DNA from 3 places in the Erwinia persicina genome. Region 1 is predicted to be linked to each of the others. Evidence: predicted binding sites of a transcription regulator. Region 1 holds the regulator's gene; each other region holds the start of a gene.
What was found. Region 1 encodes CRP, which controls carbon source genes, mostly activating them, when cyclic AMP is high. Its sites were predicted from a motif close to ATGTGANNNNNNTCACAT; they were not measured.

Region 1 (10,074 bases):
CTTTCTCCAGTTGATTGACTGCCGGAGCCCAGACGTAAGCGCCATCAATATCCCCGCGCTGCCAGGCCGCCAGAATCGCCGGGGGCTGCAAGTTAATGATCTGCACCTGCCCGGGTTTGATACCCCAGTGTTTCAGTGACGCCAGCAGGCTGTAATGCGTGGTAGAGATAAACGGCACGGCGATACGCTTCCCGATCAAATCCTTCGGGTCTTTAATCTCTTTTTTCACCACCAGCGCTTCGGAATTACCAAGCTGAGAAGCCAGCAGAAATACTTCGATCGGCAGCTGCTGACTGGCGGCAACGGCCAGCGGACTGGAGCCGATATTGCCGATTTGCACATCACCCGACGCCAGCGCACGGATCACGCTGGAACCGCTGTCAAATTTACGCCAGTCCACTTTCGCCCCGCTCGCTTTGGCAAAGGTGTCATCAGCCTGGGCCACTTTTGCTGGCTCTGCTGAGGTCTGATAAGCAACAGTCACCTCTACTGCCTGAACGCTGAGTGCTGTCAGTGACAGTGCCGCTGCCAAAATTGAAAGTGTGAATTTACCTGCCATAGCCCGCTCCAGAGATGATTGTTGTCGGTGAACACCTCCTTTGTAACCGGGCGCGAGCATCGTAATAAAGTAATTAAAAATTCTTTTTTATATCAAAATTTGCTTAGGAGAAATGGTGGATTGGTTAGCTGAAAAGTGGGTTTATCCACAGCGGGCGCAATGATAGCCAGGGATGAGGCCAGCCTGAGGTAAACCCGACGTCACTCGCCAGCGATGGCGTGTAACGAAGTCAGCAGGGTGACTTCTTTTGTCGGCCCGACGTGCTCAGACTGGCCTCAGACCTGGCGCCGGAGGTTTAACGATAAAAAGGGGTGGGGATACCCCAGGATCAGTGCCAGATCAGCAGCACGCACGCCGCCGTCAGCAGCCCCATAAACACGTTAAAAAGGGTCCAGGCTCGACGGCTGCGCAGGATGCGGCCAATCAGCGTGCCGAAACCTAACCAAATCACCCCGGACACCAGGTTGACCAGCGCCATACCGATACTGATGGCGATCACTGAGGCCCGATACGCTTCGCCCGCCAGACTGAAGCTGGCCACCGCGCCGAGCGCCATCAGCCAGGCTTTTGGGTTGATCAACTGCAATAGCCCTCCCTGCCAGAACGGCATCGGCGCGGCAGGCGCATTCTCGGTTTCCAGTTTTTCATACTCGGCGCTGCCGATCTTCCATGCCAGCCAAAGCAGATAAGCGCTGCCGGCAATTTTCAAAAACAGATGCAGCGAAGGGTAAAGCAGGATTAAACCGCCCACGCCAAAGGCCACCATCAGCAGCATCACCTGCATGCCGATCATAATGCCAATCAGCAGCATCAGTGAACGTAGAAAACCAAAATTAGCACCGGAGGCGGTGAGTAACATATTATTAGGACCTGGCGTGATGGCAGCGACCCAGAGAAAGCCTAACATTGATAAAAACAGACTCAGTTCCATAGAACGGGTGCTCCTCGCCCCCCTGAAAAATAAACAACCCGACGAAGCTAACAGCGAGCCATGGATCCTACAAGCTCTGAACACATGAATTTTAATCACCTGAACCCTGACGTTTTTCGTCCCCTGACCGGTGCCAGTAATCCCCATCTGCAAACCCTTTTGCCGCGTCTGCTGCGCCGTCGGGTGACGCTGCAACCGCACTGGCAGCGGCTGACCTTACCGGACAGTGATTTTGTCGATCTGGCGTGGAGCGAAGATCCGGCGGGTGCACGTGACAAACCGCGTGTGGTGCTGTTCCATGGCCTGGAAGGGAGTTTTCACAGCCCGTATGCACATGGGCTGCTTCAGGCATGCAAAAATCGCGGCTGGCTTGGCGTCGTGATGCATTTTCGGGGCTGCAGCGGCGTGCCTAACCGGCTGAATCGAATTTACCACTCCGGTGAGACAGAGGATGCCAGCTACTTTCTGCAATGGTTACGGGACGAATGGGGCACCGTCCCGACGGCTGGGGTGGGCATTTCACTGGGTGGCAATATGCTCGCCTGCCTGATGGGTAAACAGGGTGAGGCATGCCTGCTGGACGCTGGCGTGGTGGTTTCCGCCCCGCTGATGCTGGAACCCTGTAGTCAGCGCCTGGAACAGGGTTTTTCGCGCGTTTATCAGCGTTATCTGCTGGGTCTGCTGAAGCAAAATGCCGAACGCAAACTTATTGCCTGGCCCGGGACTCTCCCTGTCGATCTGACGCAGCTTAAGGCGCTGCGCCTGCTCCGTGATTTTGATGATGCGATCACAGCCCGCGCGCACGGTTTTGTCGATGCCACTGACTACTATCATCGTTGCAGTGCAATGCCGCTGCTGCCCGACGTGCGCAAACCGCTGCTGGTGATCCATGCGAAAGATGACCCCTTTATGACCCCGGACGTGATCCCCGATGTCGCTTTGCTGCCTCCCAGCATCGAGTATCAGCTAACGCAGCACGGCGGGCACGTGGGTTTTGTAGGCGGAACGCTGCGTAAGCCACAAATGTGGCTGGAACAGCGTATTCCGCAATGGCTAACTACCTGGCTGGACAACTGATGATTATTCCCTGGAAAGAACTGGATACCGAGACGCTTGATAACCTCATTGAATCTTTTGTGCTGCGTGAAGGCACTGACTATGGCGAACAGGAACGATCGTTAAAACAGAAAGTGGAGGATGTCCGCCGTCAGCTTAACAGCGGCGACGTGGTGCTGGTGTGGTCTGAGCTGCATGAATCCATCAACATCATGCCGCGCGGCCAGTTTCGCGATGAGCAGAGATGACTTTAGCGGGCGAAACATGTTAACAATGATCCGTCCGTCCGACCTATCGAAGGGAGTTGTTCGTCATGTCAGCCAAACATCCGGTTATCGCCGTCACCGGCTCCAGCGGGGCAGGAACCACCACCACCAGCCTGGCCTTCAGGAAGATTTTTCAGCAGCTTAATCTGCGTGCCGCCGAGGTCGAAGGGGACAGTTTTCACCGTTTCACCCGCCCGGAGATGGATATGGCGATCCGTAAGGCGCGCGATATGGGGAAACACATCAGTTATTTTGGCCCGGAGGCCAATGACTTCGGCCTGCTGGAAGAAACCTTCAGCGAATATGGCCGCAGCGGAAAAGGCCAGTCGCGCAAGTATTTGCACACCTATGATGAAGCCGTACCGTGGAACCAGGTGCCGGGTACCTTTACCCCCTGGCAGCCGCTTCCGGAGCCCACTGATGTTCTTTTTTATGAAGGGCTGCACGGTGGCGTGATGACTCCACAGCATAATGTCGCCGAGAAAGTCGACCTGCTGGTTGGCGTCGTACCAATTGTTAACCTGGAGTGGATTCAGAAGCTGGTCAGGGATACCGGCGAGCGGGGTCATTCCCGTGAGGCAGTCATGGATTCGGTCGTACGTTCCATGGAGGACTACATCAATTTCATTACCCCGCAGTTCTCACGCACCCATATCAACTTTCAGCGCGTGCCGACGGTAGATACTTCAAACCCGTTTGCCGCACGTGGCATCCCGTCACTGGACGAAAGCTTTGTGGTGATCCACTTCCAGGGGCTGGAGAACATCGACTTTCCCTATCTGCTGTCGATGATACAGGGGTCGTTTATCTCCCATATTAAAACCCTGGTGGTGCCGGGCGGTAAAATGGGGCTGGCCATGGAGCTGATTATGGGGCCGCTGGTCCGGAACCTTATCGAAGGCAAAAAGATCGGCTGACCCCCTGGGGACGGCGTTACGCTTTCATCAGCAGACGGTGAATAAAGCCGACGTGCAGGCTGACGCCGATACTCAACACATCTTCATCAAGGCGAAAATGGGGATTATGTAATCCCCAGCAGGTGCCTTTCTCCTGATCCCCCGATCCCACCCACAGGAAGCAGCCCGGTATCACCTGTTGATAGGCAGAAAAATCCTCGCAGCCAAACATCGGGGTCGTCATCACCTGCAATGCCTTCTCTCCCTGGGTGGCGATAACGGTCTCTCGCGCGATACGGCAGGCATCCGGATGATTCACGCCGGTGGTGTACCCGGGCGTCCATTTAAGCACATAGCTGGCCCCCACCCCCTGCGTCATCCCGTCCAGCAGCTGTGACATCATGCGCGGGATCGTACTGCGGTTGTGGGGGCTGAGCGTGCGTAACGTACCGCGCAGATGGGCTTTGTCAGGGATAACGTTGTAACTGTCCCCGCACTGGAAGCTGGCCACCGTCAGTACCGCGCCATCGTTCGCGTCCAGCCGGCGTGATACGATTTGCTGCAACGCCCCGACCACACTCGCGCCCAACACCAGCGGGTCCGTACTCTGCTGCGGCATCGCCGCATGCGCCCCCTTTCCCTGTAACACCAGGTCAAAATTGTCACAGGCGGCACTGAAGACGCCCTCTTTCACCGCCACCGTCCCCGTTGGCAGGGTGGGAAACACGTGTAAACCATAAATCTGTGATACTCCGTCCAGCACGCCGAGCTTTACCAGCTCACTGGCCCCCCCCGGTGGCACTTCTTCCGCATGCTGAAAGATGAATCGCACCTTCCCTGCCATCTGCGCCTGCTGCTGGCATAACACCCAGGCAGCCCCCATCAGCATCGCCGTATGCGCATCGTGCCCGCAGGCATGCATCACGCCGCGATGACGCGAGGTAAACGGCTCCTGATTCAGCTCTTCAATGGGCAGGGCATCCATATCGGCCCGCAGAGCAATGCATTCCCCGCTGTGTGGGCCTGAAAGTTCAGCCAGCACACTGTTGGGGGTGGGCCGGCTGATAGCCAGAGGACCAAACTTTTCCAGTTCAGCAGCGACATAGTCGGCCGTGCCCTGTTCATGAAAAGAGAGTTCCGGGTGGGCGTGGATATGACGCCGCCAATGCAACACTTTTGCGGTGACATCCTGAATTAACGTCTTGGTATTCATCATCACTCCGTGATTAGTTGAAACGATAGAACGACAGGCCGGAGTATTCAGACCTTCGGTCACTGCGCCGGTAAATCAGCGTGAAGGACAGTAAACAGGATGAAATATACTGCGCTCACCTCACCAGACTGTGGCGTGAAATGCGCGTGATGACGTGCTCAGCATGATGTGCCGCTGGCGAAGATGGCGGGAGGAAAAGAGTGACGCGAGGGAACTGTACGCCCCTCGCGCAGACATCAGTCACATGCTGTCAGGCGAGGTCAATGACCTCGTAGCTGTGACTCATTTTGACACCCTGCCCCAACATAATGGCCACCGAACAGTATTTCTCTGCGGAAAGGTCGACGGCGCGTGAGACGGCTTTATCACCCAGCGCTTTGCCGCTGACAATAAAATGCAGATTAATGTGCGTGAAGATTCGCGGAGCATCTTCACGGCGCTCCGACGTGAGCTTCACTTCGCAATCAGCCACGTCATGACGGCCTTTTTGTAAAATAGAAACCACATCAATGGCGCTACAGCCTCCGGCGGCCATCAGCACCATCTCCATCGGGCTGGGTGCTTTATCCCCGGAGTTACCGTCCATCAACACCTGATGACCCGATGAGGATTCTCCCAAAAATGTCAGCCCTTCAACCCATTTAACACGTGCCTGCATAACAAAATCCTCGATTTCATTCAGTTACCGCAGAGTACGCTGTGTCAATAAAAACGGCAACGCTGCCTTTTTCCAACTATGCTGAAGCGAGACAACAGAAGACAGCCTTGTAAAGCTGTGCTACAAACAAAGCTGCAATTATTTACTGGCAAGACAATGCACAGTAAAACGGGACGACAGCACGAGCCATGCTCTTAACAGAGGCCCGTATAATTCCTATGGGAACGCTTGAATATTTCAACGCCTGACAGGGACTCATCCCCTGATATCCTAAAATATTTCGCGCGGCAGGTTAGCGGTAACGCACTTCTCCCCCGCAGAATAGAGGGTATATTTAGGCACGATTACAAACAGAGGATAACAGCGAATGGTTCTCGGCAAACCGCAAACAGACCCTACACTCGAATGGTTCCTGTCACATTGCCATATTCACAAATATCCATCCAAAAGCACGCTGATACATCAGGGTGAAAAGGCGGAAACCCTCTATTACATCGTTAAAGGTTCTGTAGCGGTGTTAATCAAGGATGAAGAAGGCAAAGAGATGATCCTCTCTTACCTCAACCAGGGCGACTTTATTGGCGAACTGGGCCTCTTTGAAGAAGGTCAGGAACGCAGTGCATGGGTACGTGCGAAAACAGCCTGTGAAGTGGCTGAAATCTCTTACAAAAAATTCCGTCAGCTGATTCAGGTGAATCCTGACATTCTGATGCGTCTCTCTTCACAGATGGCGAGTCGACTGCAGGTTACGTCAGAGAAAGTGGGTAATTTAGCTTTCCTGGATGTCACCGGACGCATTGCCCAGACGTTACTGAATCTGGCCAAACAGCCCGATGCCATGACGCACCCGGACGGCATGCAAATTAAAATCACCCGTCAGGAGATCGGCCAGATTGTCGGCTGCTCCCGTGAAACCGTAGGCCGTATTCTGAAAATGCTGGAAGATCAGAACCTGATCTCGGCACATGGTAAAACCATCGTTGTATACGGCACACGTTAACCGGCTCTGAACCCACGGCGCGACGCCCTGTCGCGCCGTTTTTATTTGGTGTGGCTCATGTGGCGGAGAATTATCTATCACCCGGAAGTTAACTATGCGCTCAGACAAACGCTGGTGCTGTGTTTACCCGTGGCGATCGGCTGGATGCTGGGCAACCTGCAAAACGGACTGCTTTTCTCCTTAGTGCCCGCCTGCTGTAATAACGCCGGTCTGGATACCCCCCACAAACGCTTCTTTAAACGCCTCATCGTCGGCGGGTGTCTGTTCGCCTCCAGCAGCTTCCTGATCCAGTACGCCGGGTTAGAGGGCGTGCCGTTGCCGGTTATTCTGCTGATCATGGCCTTAGTGCTGGGCGTCACGGGTGAGATTAGCCCCCTTCATGGCCGCCTGCTGCCGGCTTCGTTAATAGCCGCCATCTTCACGCTCAGCCTGGCGGGGCGGATGCCGTTGTGGCAACCGCCGCTGTTATATATTTTGGGGACCGTCTGGTACGGGGCATTTAACTGGTTCTGGTTCTGGCTGTGGAAAGAGCAGCCGATGCGTGAAACCCTCAGCCTGCTGTATCGCGAACTGGCTGACTACTGTGAAGCTAAATACACTCTGCTGACCCGACTTACCGATCCACAGACTGCCCTGCCCCCACTGCTGGCGCGCCAGCAGAAAGCCGTCGATCTGATTAACACCTGCTATCAGCAGATGCATATGTTGTCCGCCAATCGGGACAGCCACTACCAGCGTCTGACACGTGCATTCCAGGTGGCGCTTGATCTGCAGGAACATATTGCGGTCAGCCTGCATCAGCCGGAAGAAGTGCAAAAGCTGGTGGAAAAAAGCCATGCCGAAGCGGTGATCCGCTGGAACGCACAGACCATTGCCGCCAGACTGCGGGTACTGGCCGATGATATTCTTTATCATCGTTATCCTGAGCGCTTTACAATGGATAAGCCTCTTCAGGCACTGGAAAAGATCGCTCGTCAGCACCCGGACAACCCCGTCGGCCACTTTTGTTATTACCACTTCAGCCGCATCGCACGTGTGCTGCGCACTCAGCGTCCGCTGTACCGCCGTGACCTGATGGCCGACCGCCAGCGTCGCCTTCCTCTGCTTCCGGCGCTGAAGAGCTACCTGTCGCTGAAATCCTCAGCCCTGCGCACCGCTGCACGCTATGCGGTCATGCTCACCTTTGCCAGTTCCCTGGCGCTGTTCTTCAACCTGCCGAAGCCTTACTGGATCCTGATGACGGTAATGTTTGTCAGCCTTAATGGTTACAGCGCCACCCGGGTGCGTATTCAGCACAGAGCACTGGGAACGCTGGCCGGGCTGATCATCGCTGCCGCCACGCTGGGTCTTCATGCACCAGAGTCCTGGGTGCTACTGGTCATGCTGATCATTACGCTGGTGAGCTATCTGTTTATCCGCAAATTCTATGGCTGGGCCACGGTGGGCTTCACCGTCACCGCGGTTTACTCGTTACAGTTGCTCGCTCTGAATGGCGCGCAGTTCCTGCTGCCGAGGCTGCTGGACACACTGATGGGCTGCCTGATCGCCTTTGGCGGCATGATCTGGTTATGGCCACAGTGGCAAAGTGGGTTGATGCGGCAGAATGCGCACGATGCGCTGGAGACCTATCAGGAGGCATTACAGATGCTGCTGGGAAACGAACAGGATGCCGTGAAACTGGCTTACCAGCGAATGCGGGTCAATCAGGCGCACAATGCGCTGTTTAACTCCCTGCATCAGGCGATGCAGGAGCCCGGCTTTAACTCCAGTTACCTGTCCGATATGCAGCTGTGGGTCACGCACAGCCAGTTTATTGTGGAGCACATTAACGCCATGACCATTCTGGCGCGTGAACACACCATGCTGACGCCCACGCTGGCAGAGCGCTATCTGCAGTCCTGTGAAATTGCCCTGCAGCGCTGCCAGCAGCGTCTGGAATACGACGGGCCCGATTCAGGCAGTAATGTCCTGGATGCGCCGGAGGATTTCCACCAGGGCCCGGTAACCATCATGGAGCGGCATGTTAGACGCATCCTTGGCCATCTCAGCGTGATGCATACCATCTCATCACTCACCTGGAGCCAGCGCCCACATCATGGCCGCTGGCTGTCACGCCATCTGCGTAAATCGAAGACGTGAGTGCCGCTGTTTTTTCCGCCTCATCCCCAACCTCCCCGGGCTTTATCAGCACGGGACGACCGGAAAAAAGCGTTCCCTATAACACGTTTTCGACGGCCGTCGCGAATCGGGCCATGCCTTCAACAATGTCGGTCGGTTCAATCACCAGCGACGGCGCAAAGCGCATCACATCGGTTCCGGCCACCAGCACCATCACACCCGCCTCTGCCGCGGCATTCAGCAGGTCACGTGCTTTACCTGCGTGCTGCGGTTTCAGTGCCGCGCCAATCAGCAGGCCTTTGCCACGGATATCGCTGAACAGATCGAAGCGGGCATCCAGCGACGCCAGCGCATCAACAAACAGCTGACGACGCTCTTCCACACCGTTGAGCACTGCCGGCGTATTGATGATATCCAGTGCCGCTTCAGCCACGGCACAGGCCAGCGGGTTGCCACCGTAGGTGGTGCCATGAACACCCGGCGCCATGACAGAGGCAATCTCGTTGGTCGTCAGCATCGCGCTGACCGGGAAACCGCCGCCCAGTGCTTTGGCCGTGGTCAGAATATCTGGCTGAACACCATAATGCTCATGGGCGAACAGCCTGCCGCTGCGGCCCATACCACTCTGTACTTCATCCAGCACCAGCAGCGCATGATGCTCATCACACAGCTGACGCAGACCCTGCATAAATTCCTGCGTCGCCGGCATCACGCCGCCTTCGCCCTGAATCGGCTCCACCACAATAGCGCAAGTATGATCGTCGATAACCGCTTTCACGGCAGCCAGGTCGTTAAACGGCACGTGGACGATATCAGCAGGTTTGGGCCCGAAGCCATCAGAGTATTTCGGCTGGCCGCCAACGGAAACCGTAAACAGCGTGCGGCCGTGAAAAGCATTATGGAAAGCAATAATCTTGCTTTTAAACGGACTGTGGCGTTTGGTGGCATAGTAACGCGCCAGCTTAAACGCGGCTTCGTTAGCTTCAGCACCGGAGTTCGCGAAAAAGACACGCTCGGCAAAAGTGGCCTGTATCAGCTTGCTCGCCAGGCGCAGTGCTGGCTCATTGGTGAAGACATTACTGGTATGCCACAGGGTTTCTCCCTGGCTTTTTAACGCCTCCACCAACGCCGGATGGCAGTGCCCCAGCGCCGTCACCGCAATGCCGCCGGAGAAGTCAATGTACTCTTTGCCCTGCTGATCCCACACGCGGCTGCCTTTGCCTTTCACCGGCACAAACTGTGCTGGTGCATAAACAGGCAAAATCACCTCGTCAAACGTCGCGCGTGTTACCGCCATTTTTTCCGCCGTCATTCACTACCTCGCCATTTATGCTTTTTCGCGCCATGAAAATATAGTCATAAAATATGCATAAAAAA
Region 2 (10,074 bases), 1.3 Mb from region 1:
GGTGCTGATTTTGCGCGCCACCAGGCTGGAATCCTTCAGCTCCCCGCCACGAAAGGCCACATCAATCCCCTCGCCAATCATATCCGCATGCGTGTCGCTGAGGACAAAATCCAGATGCACACCGGGATATAACGCGAGAAATTCTGCCACCCACTCCATTAAAAACAGATCAAAAAAGTCAGCCGGTGCCGCCACTTTTATACGCCCTGCCGGGGCCTGATTTTCGCCGGCCAGCTGCGTGCTGATGGCGTTCAGTTCACTGATTTTTTGCGCACTGTGCGCATACAGCTGCTCCCCTGCTCCGGTCAGCGTCAGCTTGCGGGTTGAGCGATGGAATAACCGCACGGAGAGGCTTGCCTCCAGCAGTTTGATTCGCCGGCTCAGGGTATTCGCTGGCATCCCCAGCCGCCGCGCGGCCCCGGCAAAACTCCCCGTTTCAACGATATGGACAAAGATCGCAACGTCATTGAGATCGAGCATGTTATTACGTCCAAAAATGGATGAGTGCAATGATATTACACCCCCTAATCATGCCGTGTCCGGAGGATTAAGATATTCCACTGTGACAGGCAGCCCGGGAATGATCCGTCGTTGCCTGTGTTCCCCACATTATGAGGAAGTGAGATGTCTTCGTTATCTGCCGATGAACATGCCGCGACACGCCAGATTGCCTACCGGACAAGCGGCCGGGGAACAGGGCCAATCATTCGCCTGATGAGTCCCTCTGACTATGGCGCTCTCGTCAAACCGTTCGTTTTTCTCGATCGTTTCAGCGGCGACAGCACGATGATCGAACATATGCCCCTGCACCCTCACTCCGGTATCGCCACGGTCACCGTGCTCACCGCCGGCGATCTGCGCTTTGACGACCCGGACGCGGGACAGGGCACCATTGGCTACGGCGGCGTCGAATGGATGCGTGCCGGCGGCGGCGTCTGGCACGGTAAAGAGATGTCGGCAGGGGACTCTGCCCGCGTGGAAGGGTTTCAGCTCTGGCTGGCCCTGCCCCCGGCGCTGGAAAATGGCCCTGTCGACAGCCAGTATCTTGAGGCGCCGTCGGTGCCGCAAACCGGCCCGGCCCGGGTCATCCTTGGCGAATATAACGGCGTCAAAAGTCCGGTTCGTTCCCCCGAGGGGATCAACTATCTGCTGGTGACGCTTCCCGCCCGCACCGTCTGGCACTATATCCTTCCCGAAAATCATACCTGCCTGTGGCTGAGTCTCAGTCAGGGAACGCTGCATACGCCTGATGCGGTAGCCAAAGGTGAGATGGTTATTTTCAGCGCCGGCACAGAGCCCGTGACACTGCAGGCCGGAGAGGAAGAAACACGGTTTGTCATCGGCTCGGCCGTTGATCATCCCTGGCCGCTTTCGCTGGGTAACTACTCCGTTCACACCAGTGAAGCAGCATTACGCGCAGGCGAAGCTAAAATTAAAGAGATCGGTCACCGGCTGCGCGAAGAAATGCGGGGCAAGCCTCAGTCCGGCTCCCTGCCGGTTTATCAATAACGTGGCTTATTCTGGCCCTCAGCGGAGTTCTGTTCTGTGACTGTGTTACGTCGTCTTTTTACACGCTTTTTTACACCAAAAGAGAATGCCATTCATCCCGAAAAGGAAAATAAAATGCCAAAGATTTTAGTGCTTTATCATTCAATGTACGGTCATATTGAAACGCTGGCCCAAAACGTTGCTGAAGGCGCCGCCAGCGTTGAGGGTGCAGAAGTGACGGTCAAACGCGTGCCTGAAACGATGGATAGCGAAGCGTTCAAAACCTATGGCGGTAAAACCGATCAGAAAGCCGCCATTGCCAGCCCGGCCGAGCTGGCGGACTATGATGCCATTATTATTGGCACACCGACCCGCTTTGGTAATATGTCGGGCCAGATGCGTAACTTCCTTGATCAAACCGGCGGCCTGTGGGCGAAAGGCGCACTCGTCGGCAAAATTGCCAGCGTCTTTACCTCTACCGGGACCGGCGGCGGTCAGGAGATGACCATTACCTCTACCTGGACCACGCTGGCTCACCACGGGATGATCATTGTCCCTATCGGCTACAGCACCCCCGAGCTGTTCGATATCTCTCAGGTCAGTGGGGGAACACCCTACGGTGCGTCAACGCTGGCAGGCGGCGACGGCTCACGTCAGCCGGACGAACGTGAGCGGGCTATTGCCAGACATCAGGGTAAATACGTAGCGGAGATCGCTCGCAAAATGCAGTAACAGGCCTGACGCTATGAGAAAAAAGAGATGATGCCTTCATCTCTTTTTTTTTGCGCTACACTCTGCGCCATAGCCACCCGGCGTATCTGTAGCAGGAGTTTAACGATGACAATCCGTCCCTTTACCGAAGCCGACCGGCCGTTTTTACGCACGCTGTTTCTTGCCTCCCGTAAGGCAAACTGGACCTGGCTGGATGACAGCCAGTGGCAGCTGGAAGATTTCGACAGGATCACGCTGGGCGAGCGGGTACTTGTTGCCGAGGAAGACGGTCATCGTGTCGGTTTTGCCGCCGTACTGGATAACGATAACTTCCTGCACAGTCTGTTTATCGACCCGGCCTGCCAGGGCAGCGGTGCCGGCAGTGCCTTACTACAGGCGGTGCAGAAAAGCTTCACCTCAACCGGGGCGCTGAAGTGCCTGGCGGAAAATGTGCAGGCGCAGCGTTTTTACAAAAAGCACGGCTGGCGCGTAGTGGCTGAAGGTGACAGCGATCAGGGGGAATACCTGCTGATGCACTACGTGCTGTAACGCTTTCCGCGCATTATCTGCTCACGACGCGCGTGCCCGGGACGGGCTATCTGTAGCCGTTGACGTGCGCTGAAAAATCCTTTTCACGCTCACCAGGGACTGTGGCATGTGGAATGTATTTCATCTGGTTGACCTCGCCGGCACGCTGGCCTTTGCCCTCAGCGGTGCCACGGCCGGGGTGCGGGAGGATTTCGATGTCTTCGGCGTGTTTGTGCTGGCTGCCACAACGGCGGTGGGGGGCGGCATTATCCGCGATATATGTATTGCCAGCCTGCCCCCGGCGGGGCTGGTCAGCCTGGCCTATCTGGTCATCATTCTGGTGGCCGTCCTGTGCGTCGCCTTCTTCCAGCGCCTGATCCTCTCTTTCGAGAAAGCCACGCTGTTTTTTGATGCGCTGGGGCTGGGCTTTTTTGCCGCGTTTGGGGCCAATAAAACCTGGCAGCACACCCACAGTATTGAGCTGGCGATACTGCTGGGATGCATCAGTGCGGTGGGGGGTGGCTGTCTGCGCGACCTGTTAACCGGCAGGCCCCCGGCCATCTTCAGCAAGGATATTTATGCCAGTGCAGCGCTGGTGGGGGCAGCCATTGAACTGACCGGATCGGCCGGGGTTATTCCGCAGATGTGGAGTGCCTGGCTGGCCATTACGGTCTGCACGTTGCTGCGCCTGATGGCACTAAAATATAAAATCGGCTTGCCGTTGATTAAACACAACGGATTATAATAACGTTTTAGCACAGAGAATGGCCTTTCCCGATGATAAGCAGATCCCCACATGAACAAGCTGGCGTCAGCGCCCGTGCCTACGAGATGCTGCAGTACCTGAACCGCATCGCCCGTGGCGATCGGGCGTTCACGATTCTGGACACGCTGCTTAACCACCGCTGTAACGTCACACCCGATAATGACTTTACCCTGATCCTCCAGTTGTTTGATGCCGGTAAAATTGATTTTGATTATTCGATGGTGGATGGTTTTCAGCAAAGGCATGTCCGGTTGACATGAGGCTAATCACGGCCGGCCCCGTCGCGGGCCGGCCCGCCAGCATTACACCGCGCGGAAGGCGATATCCTCCGGGATGACCTCGCCCTGCCAGTAAAGCCGGGCGGCAACCTGGGTCGCCAGCTGGCGATACAGCCCGGTAAACTCACTCCCGGGCCGGCGGATAACGGTGGGCTCCCCGTTATCCAGATCTTCCCGCAGGCTGATGTGCAGCGGCAGCTGACTCAGCAGGTGCGTGTGGTACTGTTCCGCCAGTTTTGCCGCCCCTCCCGTGCCGAAGATCGGCTCGTGGTGTCCGCACTGGCTGCAGATATGCATACTCATGTTCTCGACCACCCCCAGCACCGGCACATTCACTTTTTCAAACATCACGATGCCTTTACGCGCATCGATCAGCGCAATATCCTGCGGGGTAGTGACCACAACGGCACCGGTCACCGGCACGTTCTGCGCCAGCGTGAGCTGAATATCGCCGGTCCCCGGTGGCATATCCAGCACCAGATAATCCAGCTCCGGCCACAGCGTCTCGTTCAGCAACTGCATCAGCGCCTTGCTGGCCATCGGGCCGCGCCAGACCATCGCATTATCCTCCGTGACCAGATAGCCAATAGAGTTCGTCGCCAGGCCGTGCGCCATAATGGGGGCCATATGGGTGCCGTCCGGAGAGGTCGGGCGCTGATCCTGAACCCCCAGCATATCCGGGATTGACGGTCCATAAATGTCAGCATCCAGCAGGCCCACTTTCGCCCCTTCTGCGGCCAGCGCCAGCGCCAGGTTCACCGCCGTCGTGGATTTCCCCACCCCGCCCTTGCCGGAGCTGATGGCGATAATGTTTTTCACCCCGTTCACGCCCGGACGGTTTTTCACGCGCTGAAGCGTGGCCACGTTCAGCGTTAATCGCCAGGCGATGGCCGCCGCCCCGGTCAGGCGCAACAGATCTGCGCTAACCGTGGCTTTCAGTGTCTCGAACGGACTTTGCCAGACAAACGGCATACTGAGTTCAATATGCAGCGTATTGTCCATCAGCGCACAGTGGTGCAGCGCCTTCAGGACGGTGAGGTTATGGTGCAACGTAGGATGTTCAAACGTGGTCAGCACGCCCGTCACGATAGCGCGCAGCGCTTCGGGGGAGTGATGCCCCTGGGATTGTGAAGTCATCTGGGTTCCTTGATATGGCGACTCTGTATTTATGCCTTTAAGCATATCAGATCTGTTCGGGGGTAACTTATCGCCCGGGAAAAAACCGCAGGGAGTTGAACCCCTTGTTTACGCAGGGACAGGCAATCGGTTACCATCTAAACCCCCTTTTTCAACAGGTATGAGCTAAGTCTTACTATGACTCAAGTCGCGAAAAAAATTTTGGTAACGTGCGCACTGCCGTACGCTAATGGCTCCATTCATCTCGGCCACATGCTCGAGCATATCCAGGCAGATATTTGGGTCCGTTACCAGCGAATGCGCGGCAACCAGGTTTACTTCATCTGTGCCGATGACGCACACGGGACGCCGATCATGCTGAAAGCCCAGCAGATGGGCATTGCGCCTGAGCAGATGATTGCCGATATGAGTCAGGAACATCAGACCGACTTTGCCGGTTTTGATATCAGCTACGACAATTATCACTCAACGCACAGCGAAGAGAACCGTGAGCTGTCTGCACTGATCTATACCCGACTGAAAGAGAACGGTTTTATCAAGAACCGCACCATTTCTCAGCTCTACGATCCGGAAAAAGGCATGTTTCTGCCCGACCGTTTTGTCAAAGGCACCTGCCCGAAATGTAAGGCGCCGGATCAGTACGGTGATAACTGTGAAGTCTGTTCGGCCACCTACAGCCCGACCGAACTGATCGATCCTAAGTCCGTGGTATCCGGGGCGACGCCCGTGATGCGTGACTCTGAGCACTTCTTCTTCGATCTGCCAGAGTTCAGCGCCATGCTGCAAGCCTGGACCCGCTCCGGAGCGTTGCAGGAGCAGGTGGCAAACAAAATGCAGGAATGGTTCGAATCCGGCCTGCAGCAGTGGGATATCTCCCGCGATGCCCCGTACTTCGGCTTTGAGATCCCTGACGCCCCGGGCAAATATTTCTACGTCTGGCTGGATGCGCCGATCGGCTACATGGGCTCGTTCAAAAACCTGTGCGACAAGCGTGGCGATATCGACTTTGATGCCTTCTGGCAGAAAGATTCTGATGCCGATCTCTATCACTTTATTGGTAAAGACATCGTTTATTTCCACAGCCTGTTCTGGCCGGCGATGCTGGAAGGCAGCAATTTCCGTAAACCGACCAACCTGTTTGTGCATGGTTATGTCACGGTGAACGGCGCGAAAATGTCTAAATCGCGCGGCACGTTCATTAAAGCCAGCACCTGGCTGCAGCACCTGGATGCCGACAGCCTGCGCTACTACTACGCGGCGAAGCTCTCCTCGCGCATTGATGACATCGACCTGAATCTGGAAGATTTCGTGCAGCGCGTAAACGCTGACATCGTCAACAAAGTGGTTAACCTGGCATCGCGCAATGCCGGCTTTATCACCAAGCGTTTCAACGGACAGCTCTCCGCTGAACTGGCCGATCCTGCGCTGTACAAGACCTTTACCGATGCGTCTGCCAGCATCGGGGAAGCCTGGGCCAGCCGTGAGTTCAGCCGCGCGGTGCGTGAAATTATGGCACTGGCCGACGTCGCCAACCGCTATGTTGACGAGCAGGCTCCGTGGGTCGTCGCGAAGCAGGAAGGCCGGGATGCCGACCTGCAGGCGATCTGCTCCATGGGCATCAACCTGTTCCGCGTGCTGATGACCTGGCTGAAGCCGGTGCTGCCTTCGCTTACCGCGCGTACCGAAGCGTTCCTCAATCAGGATCTGACCTGGGACGGCATCCAGCAGCCGTTGCTGAACCACAACATTGCGCCGTTCAAAGCCCTGTATGGCCGCATTGAGATGGATAAAGTGAACGGACTGATCGAAGCGTCAAAAGAAGATGCGGCGGCGGCGAAAGCCCCGGCCAGCGGCCCGCTGGCGGACGATCCGATTCAGGACACCATCAGCTTTGACGATTTTGCTAAAGTCGACATGCGTATTGCGCTGATTGAGAACGCAGAATATGTTGAAGGATCTGACAAGCTGCTGCGCCTCTCACTGGATCTGGGGGGAGAAAAGCGCAATGTCTTCTCCGGCATCCGGGCTGCCTATCCGGATCCGGCCGTGCTGGTGGGCCGCCTGACGGTGATGGTCGCCAACCTGGCTCCGCGTAAAATGCGCTTTGGCCTCTCCGAAGGTATGGTCATGGCAGCCGGTCCCGGCGGAACAGATATCTTCCTGCTCAGCCCTGACAGCGGCGCCCAGCCGGGCCAGCAAGTGAAGTAACCCTCATGCTGTGTAGGGGTTGACCTTCTGTACCGGTCAACCCGTTGTTAAGATGTCAGTCATCTGCACGGGGCGGCCGGTAAAAGGGTCGCCCCCTACTGTTCAGGACACTGAATGCATACCGCCCTCGTTACGCTATGGCACTATCTCCGCGCTTTTCTCATTATCTATCTGTGCCTGTATGCCGGGCGCGGACTTTCTGCCCTGCTACCGGTGGCCATCCCCGGCAGTATTCTCGGCATGCTGATGTTGTTTGCTCTCCTGGCCTCGCAGCTGCTGCCGGTTCACTGGGTCAAGCCCGGTTGTCACCTGCTGATCCGCTATATGGCGCTGCTGTTCGTGCCGATTAGCGTTGGCGTGATGAACGACATGGATATTCTCACCGCCCAGTTTGGCCCGATTGTTATCTCCTGCGTCGTCAGCACGCTGATCGTACTGGTGACCATCGGGCTGATGTCGCAGCGTCTTAACGACCGCCACCAGCGGCGTACAGGAGCACAGGATGAGTGATATCTGGTGGTCGCTGCCGCTGACCGTACTGGTGTTTCTGGGCGCGCGTAAACTGGCGGCCAGGGTAAAAATGTCGATTGTTAACCCACTGCTGATTGCCATGGCGGTGATCATTCCGCTTCTGCTGCTGTTACAGATGCCCTACACCCGCTATTTCCAGGGCAGCGCCCTGCTGAACGATCTGCTGCAACCGGCGGTGGTGGCGCTGGCGTTGCCGCTGTACGAGCAGATGCATCAGATCCGTTCACGCTGGCGGTCCATTATCAGCGTCTGCTTCGTTGGCAGCATAACGGCGATGGTGTCGGGTACGGCCATTGCGCTGTGGCTGGGTGCCACGCCGCAGATTGCCGCCACCCTGCTGCCCAAGTCGGTGACCACGCCGATTGCCATGGCGGTCTCAGGCACGCTGGGGGGGATTCCGGCCATCAGCGCCATTTGCGTGCTGCTGGCGGGCGTGCTGGGTGCGGTGTTTGGCCATATGCTGCTCAACCTGTTACGGGTGCGCAGTAAATCGGCACGCGGCCTGGCCATCGGTAATGCCTCTCATGCGCTGGGCACCGCGCGCGCTGCTGAAATCGACTATCAGGAGGGAGCATTCAGCTCGCTGGCGCTGGTGCTGTGCGGCATCATTACCTCACTGCTGGCACCGTTCATTTTTCCGTTGCTGATGGCGCTCTGGGGCTAAAACTTGCGATAAGTCTCGCATTTTGCTGATCAATTTCATTTATTACATTGATAGAGAGACACAGATCACATATAACTGGCTGCCGGCCCGCTACCATGGGCTGCATCCAGCGAAAGAGGCCCCACTATGCACCCACGTTATCAGCAGGCATTTGCCACCCTACCTACCCTGTTACAGAGCGCGTTGCAGCCGGTTTTATCCGCAGACGATTTTGCCGGATTTATCACCGCCAGCCAGGCACAGGCGCTGAAAAACCACTGCAATTACAGCGACAGCGAACTGGCCTTCGCCCTGCTACCGCTGGCGGCCGCCTGTGCGGTAGCGACGCTATCCGACTTTAAAGTGGGCGCGATAGCACGCGGCAAAAGTGGCACGCTGTGGTTTGGTGCCAACATGGAGTTTGCCGGGGCGACCATGCAGCAGACCGTGCACGCCGAGCAGAGCGCCGTGACGCACGCCTGGCTCAGGGGGGAAAGCGCGCTGGAAAGTATTACCGTTAACTACACGCCATGCGGCCACTGCCGTCAGTTTATGAATGAGCTGAACAGCGGCACCGGGCTGACCATTGAACTGCCCGGCCGCGCAGCGGCCACGTTAGGTCACTATCTGCCTGACTCCTTCGGACCGCGCGACCTGGCGATCACCACCCTGCTGATGGATAAGATTGACCACGGCTTTGTCGCCAGCGGAGATGCCGTCGATCAGGCTGCTGTGGCTGCTGCCAGCCGTAGCCACGCGCCCTACAGTAAAGCGTGGAGCGGTGTGGCGCTGCAAACCACTGACGGTGCCCTCTTTGCCGGGAGCTATGCAGAAAATGCCGCCTTCAACCCGAGCCTGCCGCCGTTGCAGGGGGCGCTGAACCTGCTTAATCTTAGTGGCCGCCCATTAAGCACTATTCAGCGTGCCGTTCTGGCCGAAGCGCCGGATGCCTTACTGAGTCAGCAAAGCGCCACCGCTGCCACGCTGGCCGCGCTGGGATGCACGCAATTCAGCACCCTCCCCCTGGTGAAGTCGTAAGAAAAGCCGTTGTAATTCGAGAAAGATCGCAGCTTTTGTTATTGCGTGTTAACAAAAGCTGTACTTTCAGATGAATTATTTTAGGATTGGCCCCACACCATCCCGATCCTAATAGAGTATGAATTGCATGGAACTCGAATACGAAAGTAAACGACCGCTATACATCCCTTATGCTGGGCCCATCTTGCTGGAATTTCCCCTTCTGAATAAAGGCAGCGCGTTCTCCATTGAAGAGCGTAACGACTTCAACCTGAATGGTCTGCTGCCGGAAACCGTCGAGAGCATTGAGGAGCAGGCAGAGCGGGCGTGGCGTCAGTTCCAGGACTTCAAAAACAATAACGACAAGCACGTTTACCTGCGCAACATCCAGGACACCAACGAAACGCTGTTTTACCGCCTGCTCGACAATCATCTGGAAGAGATGATGCCGATCATCTACACCCCAACGGTGGGTGCCGCCTGTGAGCACTTCTCAGAAATTTATCGTCGCGCGCGCGGCCTGTTTATCTCTTATCCGAACCGCGCCAACATTGAAGACATGCTGCAGAACGCCACCAAACAGAATGTGAAGGTGATTGTGGTCACCGACGGTGAGCGCATCCTCGGTCTGGGAGACCAGGGGATCGGCGGTATGGGTATCCCCATCGGTAAACTGTCTCTTTACACCGCCTGTGGCGGCATCAGCCCGGCATACACCCTGCCGGTGGTGCTGGACGTGGGCACCAATAACCAGCAGTTGCTGAATG
Region 3 (10,074 bases), 630 kb from region 1:
TTACGAAGGGCTGACGTACGGGTGGGGAATACCCGGACGCGAGGCATCGCGCACCCGTGGTAAATGATCGCAGGCGTGCTGACGGGCAGAACGAATAAAGGCCTCCACGACCGGCTGGCGCTGTTCGCCGTCGCGTACTGCAGCGTACAGTCGGCTCCAGAGTCCTTCCCCTAAGGCTTTGGTGACCACCAGTCCCTGATGCTCGAAACTCTCCACCACCCAGTGTGGCAGCGCGGCAATGCCCATCTGCGCTGAAACCATCTGGATCAGCAGCAGCGTATTATCCACGCTTTTTAGCGTCGGGCTGACGCCAGCGGGCTGCAGAAAATGCCGCCAGATATCCAGACGCTGTCGCTGTACCGGATAGATTAGCAACACTTCACGGGCCAGATCCTCGGGGGAAATATGGACTTTCTGTGCCAGGGGATGGTCAGGTGCCAGCACCAGGCGTACCTCAAAATCAAACATCGGCGCATAGAACAGACCGCTACGCGGCAAAATATCCGATGTCAGTACCACATCGAGTTCACCCTGCTGAAGGGCAGGCTGCGGATCGAACGTGACACCTGATTTGAAATCCATCACCACCTGCGGCCAGCTCTGGCGGAAATTGTTCAGTGCGGGGGTCAGCCACTGGATACAGCTATGGCACTCAATCGCGATACGCAGCGTGGTCTGGTGAGGTTCATGGCAGGCCTGCAGCGCCTGCTGGATCTGCGGCAACACCTGCTCCGCCAGCTGCAACAAAATTTCGCCCTGAGGAGTAAAACGCAGAGGCTGGCTTTTACGCACAAACAGCCGGAAACCGAGACGCTGCTCCAGGTCACTGAACTGATGAGATAACGCTGACTGCGTTTGATGCAGCTGAGCCGCTGCTGCGGCAAGCGAACCTGTCGTTCGCAGGGCCTGCAATGTCCGCAGGTGTTTAAGTTCGATCATGAGAGTCCTTCACATCGACGGTGAATATTTTGCGCTTGTGGATAATACAGTACCTGCACATTATAGCGGTGTAAACATCTGGATGGCTAAATGCACCAGCAGGTTCAGCAAAGGTTACTAACGAGGCACCACTGATGACGATTCTTACCCATACTCTCGGATTCCCCCGCGTTGGTCTGCGTCGCGAACTGAAAAAAGCGCAGGAAAGCTACTGGGCAGGTAACTGCTCCCGGGAACACCTGCTGGCCACCGGCCGCGAACTGCGTGCGCGCCACTGGCAACAGCAGAAAGACGCCGGCGTTGACCTGCTGCCAGTGGGCGATTTTGCCTGGTACGATCATGTTCTGACCACCAGCCTGCTGGTGGGTAACGTTCCGGCGCGTCATCAGAATAAAGATGGCTCCGTTGACCTCGATACGCTATTCCGGATCGGGCGTGGCCGTGCGCCGACGGGCGAACCGGCGGCGGCGGCAGAAATGACCAAATGGTTTAACACGAACTATCACTACATGGTTCCGGAGTTTGTTCAGGGCCAGCAGTTCAGACTGACCTGGACTCAGTTGCTGGATGAAGTCGATGAAGCGCTGGCGCTGGGGCATAACGTGAAACCTGTTTTGCTTGGTCCGGTGACCTACCTGTGGCTGGGCAAGGTGAAAGGTGTCGCGTTTGACCGTCTGAGCCTGCTGAAAGACATTCTGCCGGTTTACCAGCAGGTGCTGGCCGAACTGGCTCAACGGGGGATTGAATGGGTGCAGATCGACGAACCGGCGCTGGCACTGGAGTTGCCCTCTGAGTGGCTGGCGGCCTTTAAACCGGCTTATACGGCCCTGCAGGGGCAGACCCGACTGCTGCTGACCACCTATTTTGACCGTATCGGCCAGAACCTCGACACCATCACCGCGCTGCCGGTACAGGGCCTGCATGTTGATCTGGTTCACGGCCAAGACGACATCACCGTACTGAACCGCACGGTGCCGGCAGACTGGGTATTCTCCGTTGGCGTGATTAACGGCCGTAATGTCTGGCGTGCCGACCTGAGCCGCTGGTTTGAGCGCCTGCAGCCGCTGATGGCTACGCGCAAACAGCTGTGGATCGGATCATCCTGCTCACTGCTGCACAGCCCCATTGATCTTAGCGTCGAAACTCGTCTGGATGATGAAGTGAAAAGCTGGTTCGCGTTTGCTCTGCAAAAGTGTGCCGAGCTGTCGCTGTTAAGCAACGCCCTGAATCATAAGGATCCTGCCTCCCTGGAAGCCTGGAGCGCGCCGATCCGTGCCCGTCAGCACTCCTCCCGCGTACACAATGTGGCAGTGGGGCAGCGCCTGGCCGGGATTACGGCCAGAGACAGCCATCGCAACAGCCCCTATCCGGTACGTGCGCATGCCCAGCGTCAGCGTTTCCAGCTGCCAGCCTGGCCCACCACCACCATTGGTTCTTTTCCGCAAACCACTGAAATTCGCGGCCTGCGGCTTGATTTTAAACAGGGAAGACTGGACGGCAGCCACTATCGTACCGGGATCGCCGGACACATCAGGCAGGCGATAGCAGAGCAGGAGCGACTGGGGCTGGACGTGCTGGTTCACGGTGAGGCAGAGCGTAACGATATGGTGGAGTATTTTGGTGAAAACCTCGATGGGTTCATCTTCACCCAGAATGGCTGGGTGCAAAGTTACGGTTCCCGCTGTGTGAAACCGCCGGTGATTATTGGTGACATCAGCCGTCCTGACGCGATCACCGTTGAGTGGGCGAAATACGCACAGTCCCTGACGGATAAACCGGTGAAAGGCATGCTGACCGGCCCGGTCACCATTCTGTGCTGGTCGTTCCCACGCGAAGATGTGTCCCGGGAAACCATTGCTAAACAGATTGCGCTGGCGTTGCGTGATGAAGTACAGGATCTGGAAAAAGCCGGCATTGGTATTATTCAGATCGACGAACCGGCCCTGCGTGAAGGCTTACCGTTGCACCGTTCTGACTGGGCTGCCTATCTGGCATGGGCAGTAGAGGCTTTCCGCCTGAACGCCGCCGTGGCGAAGGATGACACCCAGATCCACACCCATATGTGTTACTGCGAGTTCAATGACATCATGGAGTCCATTGCGGCACTGGATGCGGATGTGATCACCATCGAAACCTCACGTTCGGATATGGAACTGCTGGAGTCGTTTGAAGAATTTGAGTATCCGAATGAAATCGGGCCCGGCGTCTACGATATTCACTCACCGAACGTGCCGGATGTGGCGTGGATGGAGGCGCTGTTAAGGAAAGCCGCACTGCGCATCCCTGCTGATCGGCTGTGGGTGAATCCGGATTGCGGCCTGAAAACGCGCGGCTGGAAAGAAACCCGTCAGGCGCTGGAAAACATGGTGAAAGCGGCGCATAACCTGCGCAACGCGCAAACCGCATAATTCTCTGTGTTGTTGTCATTGTCGTCTTTAAGGGGGCCTTGGGCCCCCTTTTTTTACGCTTTTGGCGCAACGCCATGTTGTTTAAACCATGCCAGCATACGCTGCCAGCCGTCCTGAGCGGATTCGGCATGGTAGCTCGGGCGATAGTCGGCATTAAAGGCATGCCCGGCATCAGGATAAACAATTATTTCCGCCGTGGCATTGGCCGCCCGCAGAGCCTGACGCATGGTTTCCACGCTCTCCTGCGGAATGCTGTCGTCTTTACCGCCGTACAGCCCCAACACCGGGGAGTTTAAATCCACTGCGATATCGACCGGCTGTTTCTGCTGTTTCATGGTTTTTTCACCCACCAGCTTGCCGTACCAGGCCACCGCCGCTTTAAGCTGGGGATTGTGTGCGGCATATAGCCAGGTAATACGTCCCCCCCAGCAAAAGCCGGTAGCGGCCATATTGCGCATATCACCGCCATGGCGGGATGCCCAGTTGGCAACATGGTCAAGATCGGCCAGCACCTGAGTATCCGGAACCTGACTCACCAGTTCACTGAACAAGGTCGGAATATCGTTATAGTCCGCCGGGTCGCCCTGACGAAAATAGAGTTCAGGCGCTACCGCCAGGTAACCTTCAGCCGCCAGACGACGGCAGATATCACGGATATGTTCGTGAACCCCAAAGATCTCCTGAATCACCAACACCACCGGCAGCAGCCCTTCGGCATGACGCGGTTTCGCATGGAAGGCAGGCATGTTCTCACCCTGGGTCGGAATTGACGTCTCACCCGAAAGAATATCTGCGCTGTCCGTGGTAATCGTAGTGGCGGCAGTGGGAAGTGTGGCTGGTGCGAAGCCGTTGTTGTTCTGTTCTTGCGTCGTGTTATCGTCGGTTTTCATTATCCTCTCCATGCGTGCACAAATACGATCGGCATTAAGGGTTTAACTATAGCCCGAAATGCGCCGGGGTCAGACATCACCTCTGGTATCTCTTATCATCAGATCACGGGAAACGACAGGGTCAGGCGTGTGAAAGCGGTCAGGCTGGGTTGTGCGATGTGATTTAGATCACTATTAGCAATGTAATAAATGTAATTTTCATTTGTATTGTCGACGCTTATCACATAAAAGTGCGACGGATTTCCTTACAGTAGTCTTAAGTTCATTCTTCCCTCTTCCCGTGACAGGAGTTTCAAATGGCACAGTCTGACGTTTTCCATCTTGGCTTAACGAAAGCCGACCTTCAGGGCGCCACGCTGGCCATCGTGCCGGGTGACCCGGAGCGCGTGAAGAAAATTGCTGCTCTGATGGACAATCCTGTCCACCTGGCCTCACACCGTGAATTCACCACGTGGCGTGCTGAGCTGTCTGGTACGCCGGTTATCGTCTGCTCTACCGGCATCGGCGGCCCGTCGACCTCCATTGCGGTGGAGGAGCTGGCGCAGTTGGGCGTTCGGACTTTCCTGCGCGTCGGGACCACCGGTGCGATCCAGCCGGGTATTAATGTCGGTGACGTGCTGGTGACCACCGGTTCCGTTCGCCTCGACGGGGCCAGCCTGCACTTTGCGCCACTGGAATTCCCGGCCGTCGCCGACTTTACCTGTACCACGGCGCTGGTCGAGGCTGCGAAAGCGGCGGGTGCCACCACCCATATTGGTATCACCGCCTCGTCGGATACCTTCTATCCGGGCCAGGAACGCTATGACACCTTCTCCGGACGCGTGGTAAGCCGCTTCCAGAACTCAATGAAAGAGTGGCAGCAGATGGGCGTACTAAACTACGAGATGGAATCCGCAACGCTGCTGACGATGTGCGCCAGTCAGGGTCTGCGTGCGGGGATGGTGGCCGGGGTGATTGTGAACCGTACCCAGCAGGAAATCCCTGATGCGGAAACCATGAAACGTACCGAAAGCGATGCCGTTAAAATCGTCGTCGAGGCCGCACGTCGCCTGATCTGATAGCTTATGCTTTGGCCGTGCTGTGGCACGGCCTTTACTCTCCCATCTTCCTGCCTCTGAATTCCGATCCCCCCCGATAATTTTGCCTTTACAGACCAGATCGCTGCTTTTTATCTGGACATTCATACAGTGCGCCTCTATTTTTCCCCTGTCAGGGTTTCAGCAGGAGAAGAAGGGTGGATGCATCAATCATTTACGGTGCGGGGATTGGCCTGGTCGGGTTACTGGCCGGCTGGCTGATCGCCGGGATCCGCAGCCAGCAACAGCTGGCGAAGGCCGAAACGGAACGTCGCCTGCAGCAGCAGGCGGCAGAACAGGCTCAGTCCGGGCTTCAGCGCCAGCAGCAGTTACTGGATGCTCACCTCCACACGCAGAAACAGAATGAACAGGAGCTGCGTCAGCTGCACGGTTCGCTTGCTGCAGCCGGCGAGAAGCTGCATCAGCTCGATCACTGGCGTGGGGAAGCGGAGCAACTGACCCGGGAGTTGCGAAATCAGCTGGAAATTAATGCGTCTCAGGAAGCCGAACTGCGGGAAGTCACTATCCGGCTGGAAGAGACGCGGATGGCAGCCGAAGAAAAGCAGCGTCTGTTAGTTAACAGCGAACAGCGTTTGAATGCGCAATTCGAAAACCTGGCGAACCGTATCTTTGAAAACAGCGGCCGTCGGGTGGATGAACAAAACCGGCAAAGCCTGCACGGCCTGATCACGCCGCTGCGTGAACAGCTGGAGGGTTTCCGCCGCCAGGTGCAGGAAGGTTTTGGTCAGGAGGCGCGTGAGCGGCATACCCTCGCGCATGAAATTCGTAACCTGCAACAGCTCAATGCTCAGATGGCACAGGAAGCGATAAACCTGACGAAAGCGCTGAAAGGGGATAACAAAACCCAGGGGAACTGGGGGGAGGTGATCCTCAGCCGGGTACTGGAAGCGTCCGGGCTGCGGGAAGGCCATGAGTATGAAACCCAGGTGAATATTCAGCTGGAACAGAAAGGACGGATGCAGCCGGATGTGATTGTGCGGCTGCCCCAGGGCAAGGATGTGGTGATCGATGCAAAAATGACGCTGGTCGCCTACGAACGCTATTTTAACGGCGAGGACGACGCCGCACGAGAACTGGCCATTAGCGAGCATATTGCCGCAATACGCGGGCACCTACGGTTGCTGAGTCGAAAAGATTACCAACAATTACCCGGTTTACGTTCACTGGATTATGTGTTGATGTTTATCCCGGTTGAACCGGCGTTTCTGCTGGCCATCGATCGGCAGCCGGAGCTGATCAATGAGGCGTTGAATCTGAATATCATGCTGGTAAGCCCGACCACGCTGCTGGTGGCGCTTCGCACGATTAATAATCTGTGGCGTTATGAACATCAGAGCCGCCATGCCCAGCGCATTGCCGATCGCGCCGCAAGACTGTATGACAAAATGCGTCTGTTTGTCGATGATATGAGTGCTATCGGTCAGAACCTTGATAAGGCTCAGGATAGCTATCGTCAGGCAATGAAAAAATTGTCGGAAGGGCGTGGGAATTTGATTGCCCAGACCGAAGGGTTCCGTCAGATGGGCGTTGAAGTGAAACGGCCGATCAATCCCCGGCTGGTCGGGCAGGCGCTGCCTGAAGCTGATGACGAGGAAGATGACGACGACGCGCCGCCTGCTGACGAGGCGGGGGTGACGCCGGAGGCACTTACTCGCCGCGTCAATGAATAAACGTGTGGCAAGTGCCTGGTCTTCGTGACTCTGGTACACTTGGCTAATATTTGATTGTAGAGCAGGCAAAACAAATGGCAGATGAATCAAAGGACACTACCCACTTTGGCTATCGCACGGTCGCGAAAGACGAAAAGGCCGATATGGTGGCTGATGTTTTCCATTCCGTTGCGGCTAAATATGATCTGATGAATGACCTGATGTCATTCGGTATTCACCGCATCTGGAAGCGTTTCACCATTGATTCCAGCGGCGTACGCCGCGGGCAGCGCGTTCTGGACCTGGCGGGTGGCACGGGCGATCTAACCGCCAAGTTTTCGCGTCTGGTGGGCGAAACCGGTGAAGTGGTACTGGCGGATATTAACAGTTCAATGCTGAAGGTGGGCCGCGATAAACTACGTAACAAAGGCATTATCGGTAATGTGAATTATGTTCAGGCGAATGCGGAAGCTCTGCCATTCCCTGATAACTACTTTGACTGCATCACCATTGCTTTTGGCCTGCGTAACGTCACTGAAAAAGAGAAAGCGCTGGCCTCGATGTTCCGCGTACTTAAGCCAGGCGGCCGTCTGCTGGTACTGGAGTTCTCTAAGCCGCAGTTCGAACCATTAAGCAAAGCCTATGATGCTTACTCCTTCCACATTTTGCCGCGCATTGGTGAGATGGTAGCAAAAGACGCCGGCAGCTATCGCTATCTGGCTGAATCCATCCGTATGCATCCCGATCAGGAAACCCTGAAGCAAATGATGATGGATGTGGGCTTTGAAAATACGACGTATCACAATCTGACGGGCGGCATCGTTGCCTTGCACCGCGGATTCAAGTTTTAAGCAGGGAAACGCATGACATTAACGCCGCTATTAACTGCCAGTCTGGAGACCGCGCTTAATCATCTGCTCTACCGCGATCGTGGCCTTAAGGCGGCGCGTCAACGTCTCAATGGGCGCAGCCTGGCCATTTTGCTGGCTGAGCTGAAGCAGCCCCTGATTTTTATTTTCAGTGAACACCAGGTTGATGTGATAGGTGAGTGGGGTGATACGCCCGACTGTACGGTGAAAACACGCTTATCGACGCTATCAAAACTGCGTGACCGCCAGCAACTGACCTCGCTGATCCGCAGCGGTGAGCTTGATGTCGACGGCGATCTCCAGGTCGTGCAGCAATTTTCCGCGCTTCTTGACCTGGCGGAACTCGACCCTGCCGAGTATCTTGCTCCCTGGCTCGGTGATATCGCTGCTCAGGGCATCACTCAGTTTGCCCGTCGCGGCTTTAATGCCGTACGCCGCGATGTGCAGCGCAAACAGAGCTACCTGTCGCAAACGCTGACCGAAGAGTGGCGTGTGGCCCCGGGCTCGCTTGAACTGGCCTGGTTTGCTGAAGAAGTGGACGCCGTGTCGCGTTCACTGGATGCGCTGGACGCTCGCCTTAACCAGCTGGAGGCCAAATGACCTTTGGTGAACTGCGCCGTCTTTATCTGATTATTCGGGTTTTCCTCAGCTATGGCCTGGATGAACTGATCCCGAAAATACGCCTCACTCTGCCATTGCGGTTCGGCCGTAAATGCCTGTTCTGGATGCCAAATCGTCATAAAGACAGGCCGTTGGGTGAGCGTTTACGCCTGGCGCTTGAGCAATTGGGGCCGGTGTGGATCAAGTTTGGCCAGATGATGTCGACCCGGCGCGATCTTTTCCCGCCGCTGATCGCCGATCAACTGGCCATGTTGCAGGATCGTGTTGCGCCATTTGACGGTAAAAAAGCCCTTAAACTGATCGAACAGTCACTGGGTGCGCCGATTGAAACTCAGTTCGACGATTTTAATATCGTCCCGCTGGCCTCCGCTTCTATCGCTCAGGTTCATACCGCCACGCTGAAAGAAAACGGTCGTGAAGTGGTGATCAAAGTGATTCGCCCTGACATTTTACCGGTGATAAAAGCGGATATGCGGCTGATTTATCGGCTGGCACGCTGGGTGCCGCGTTTGCTGCCTGACGGGCGACGTCTGCGCCCACGGGAAGTGGTCGCGGATTACGAAAAGACACTGCTTGATGAACTGAACCTGCTGCGTGAAGCGGCGAATGCGATTCAGCTCCGACGTAACTTTGACAGCAGCCGCATGCTCTACGTGCCGGAAGTGTATTCCGACTACTGCACGGAAAACATGATGGTGATGGAGCGTATTTACGGCATTCCCATTTCCGATGTGGTGACGCTGGAACAGCACGGTGTCAATATGAAGCTGCTGGCTGAACGCGGTGTGCAGGTGTTCTTTACCCAGGTGTTCCGTGACAGCTTCTTCCATGCGGATATGCACCCGGGTAACATTTTTGTCAGCTATGAACACCCGGAAGATCCGCAATATATTGGCATCGACTGCGGCATTGTCGGGTCACTGAACAAAGAAGATAAACGCTACCTGGCTGAAAACTTCATTGCCTTCTTTAATCGCGACTACCGCAAAGTCGCCGAGCTTCACGTTGATTCGGGCTGGGTGCCGCCGGATACCAATGTGGAGGATTTCGAGTTCGCAATACGCACCGTGTGTGAACCTATTTTTGAGAAACCGCTGGCCGAGATTTCGTTCGGGCATGTGCTGCTCAACCTGTTCAATACGGCACGTCGCTTTAATATGGAAGTTCAGCCTCAGCTGGTTTTGCTGCAAAAAACGCTGCTGTATGTTGAGGGCGTCGGTCGCCAGCTCTATCCACAGCTGGATTTGTGGAAGACGGCAAAACCGTTCCTTGAAGACTGGATTAAAGATCAGGTCGGTATCCCTGCCATTGTGCGGGCACTGAAAGAAAAAGCGCCATTCTGGGCGGAAAAATTGCCTGAGCTGCCTGAGCTGTTTTATGACAGCCTGCGTCAGCACAAGCATTTGCGACACAGCGTTGACCGGCTGGCGAACGATCTGAAAGGGGAGCGGGCTAAGCAGCATCAGTCACGTTATCTCTTCGGTGTCGGCGCAACATTGTTGCTCAGTGGGACGGCAATCCTGCTGTCGCGTCCTGAATGGGACGTGTTCTCTGCCGGACTGATGGCCGCAGGCGTTGTTGCCTGGTTGGTTGGCTGGCGC

Region 2: a site for CRP is predicted at 8,365-8,382, ahead of cdd (cytidine deaminase). Genes of this name have one in related genera too.
Region 3: a site for CRP is predicted at 4,394-4,411, ahead of udp (uridine phosphorylase). Genes of this name have one in related genera too.

What each region holds. Positions count from the first base shown of each region.
Region 1 covers NZ_CP082141.1:357,574-367,647, reverse strand. The annotation lists gene tauA (taurine ABC transporter substrate-binding protein) at 1-559, opposite strand, end outside; gene K6L24_RS01575 (LysE family translocator) at 888-1,490, opposite strand; gene K6L24_RS01570 (hydrolase) at 1,551-2,567, shown strand; gene K6L24_RS01565 (YheU family protein) at 2,567-2,794, shown strand; gene K6L24_RS01560 (phosphoribulokinase) at 2,860-3,729, shown strand; gene K6L24_RS01555 (amidohydrolase) at 3,746-4,924, opposite strand; gene K6L24_RS01550 (OsmC family protein) at 5,172-5,579, opposite strand; gene crp (cAMP-activated global transcriptional regulator CRP) at 5,947-6,579, shown strand; gene K6L24_RS01540 (YccS/YhfK family putative transporter) at 6,637-8,718, shown strand; gene argD (bifunctional acetylornithine/succinyldiaminopimelate transaminase) at 8,795-10,009, opposite strand.
Region 2 covers NZ_CP082141.1:1,610,530-1,620,603, reverse strand. The annotation lists gene K6L24_RS07310 (LysR family transcriptional regulator) at 1-480, opposite strand, end outside; gene K6L24_RS07305 (pirin family protein) at 625-1,509, shown strand; gene wrbA (NAD(P)H:quinone oxidoreductase) at 1,624-2,220, shown strand; gene K6L24_RS07295 (GNAT family N-acetyltransferase) at 2,326-2,748, shown strand; gene K6L24_RS07290 (trimeric intracellular cation channel family protein) at 2,855-3,472, shown strand; gene K6L24_RS07285 (hypothetical protein) at 3,505-3,753, shown strand; gene apbC (iron-sulfur cluster carrier protein ApbC) at 3,796-4,908, opposite strand; partial or broken gene metG (methionine--tRNA ligase) at 5,077-7,116, shown strand; gene K6L24_RS07270 (CidA/LrgA family protein) at 7,231-7,626, shown strand; gene K6L24_RS07265 (CidB/LrgB family autolysis modulator) at 7,619-8,311, shown strand; gene cdd (cytidine deaminase) at 8,438-9,328, shown strand; gene K6L24_RS07255 (NAD-dependent malic enzyme) at 9,456-10,074, shown strand, end outside.
Region 3 covers NZ_CP082141.1:4,388,956-4,399,029, reverse strand. The annotation lists gene metR (HTH-type transcriptional regulator MetR) at 1-939, opposite strand; gene metE (5-methyltetrahydropteroyltriglutamate--homocysteine S-methyltransferase) at 1,074-3,347, shown strand; gene K6L24_RS20280 (dienelactone hydrolase family protein) at 3,401-4,237, opposite strand; gene udp (uridine phosphorylase) at 4,534-5,295, shown strand; gene rmuC (DNA recombination protein RmuC) at 5,472-7,004, shown strand; gene ubiE (bifunctional demethylmenaquinone methyltransferase/2-methoxy-6-polyprenyl-1,4-benzoquinol methylase UbiE) at 7,079-7,834, shown strand; gene ubiJ (ubiquinone biosynthesis protein UbiJ) at 7,847-8,452, shown strand; gene ubiB (ubiquinone biosynthesis regulatory protein kinase UbiB) at 8,449-10,074, shown strand, end outside.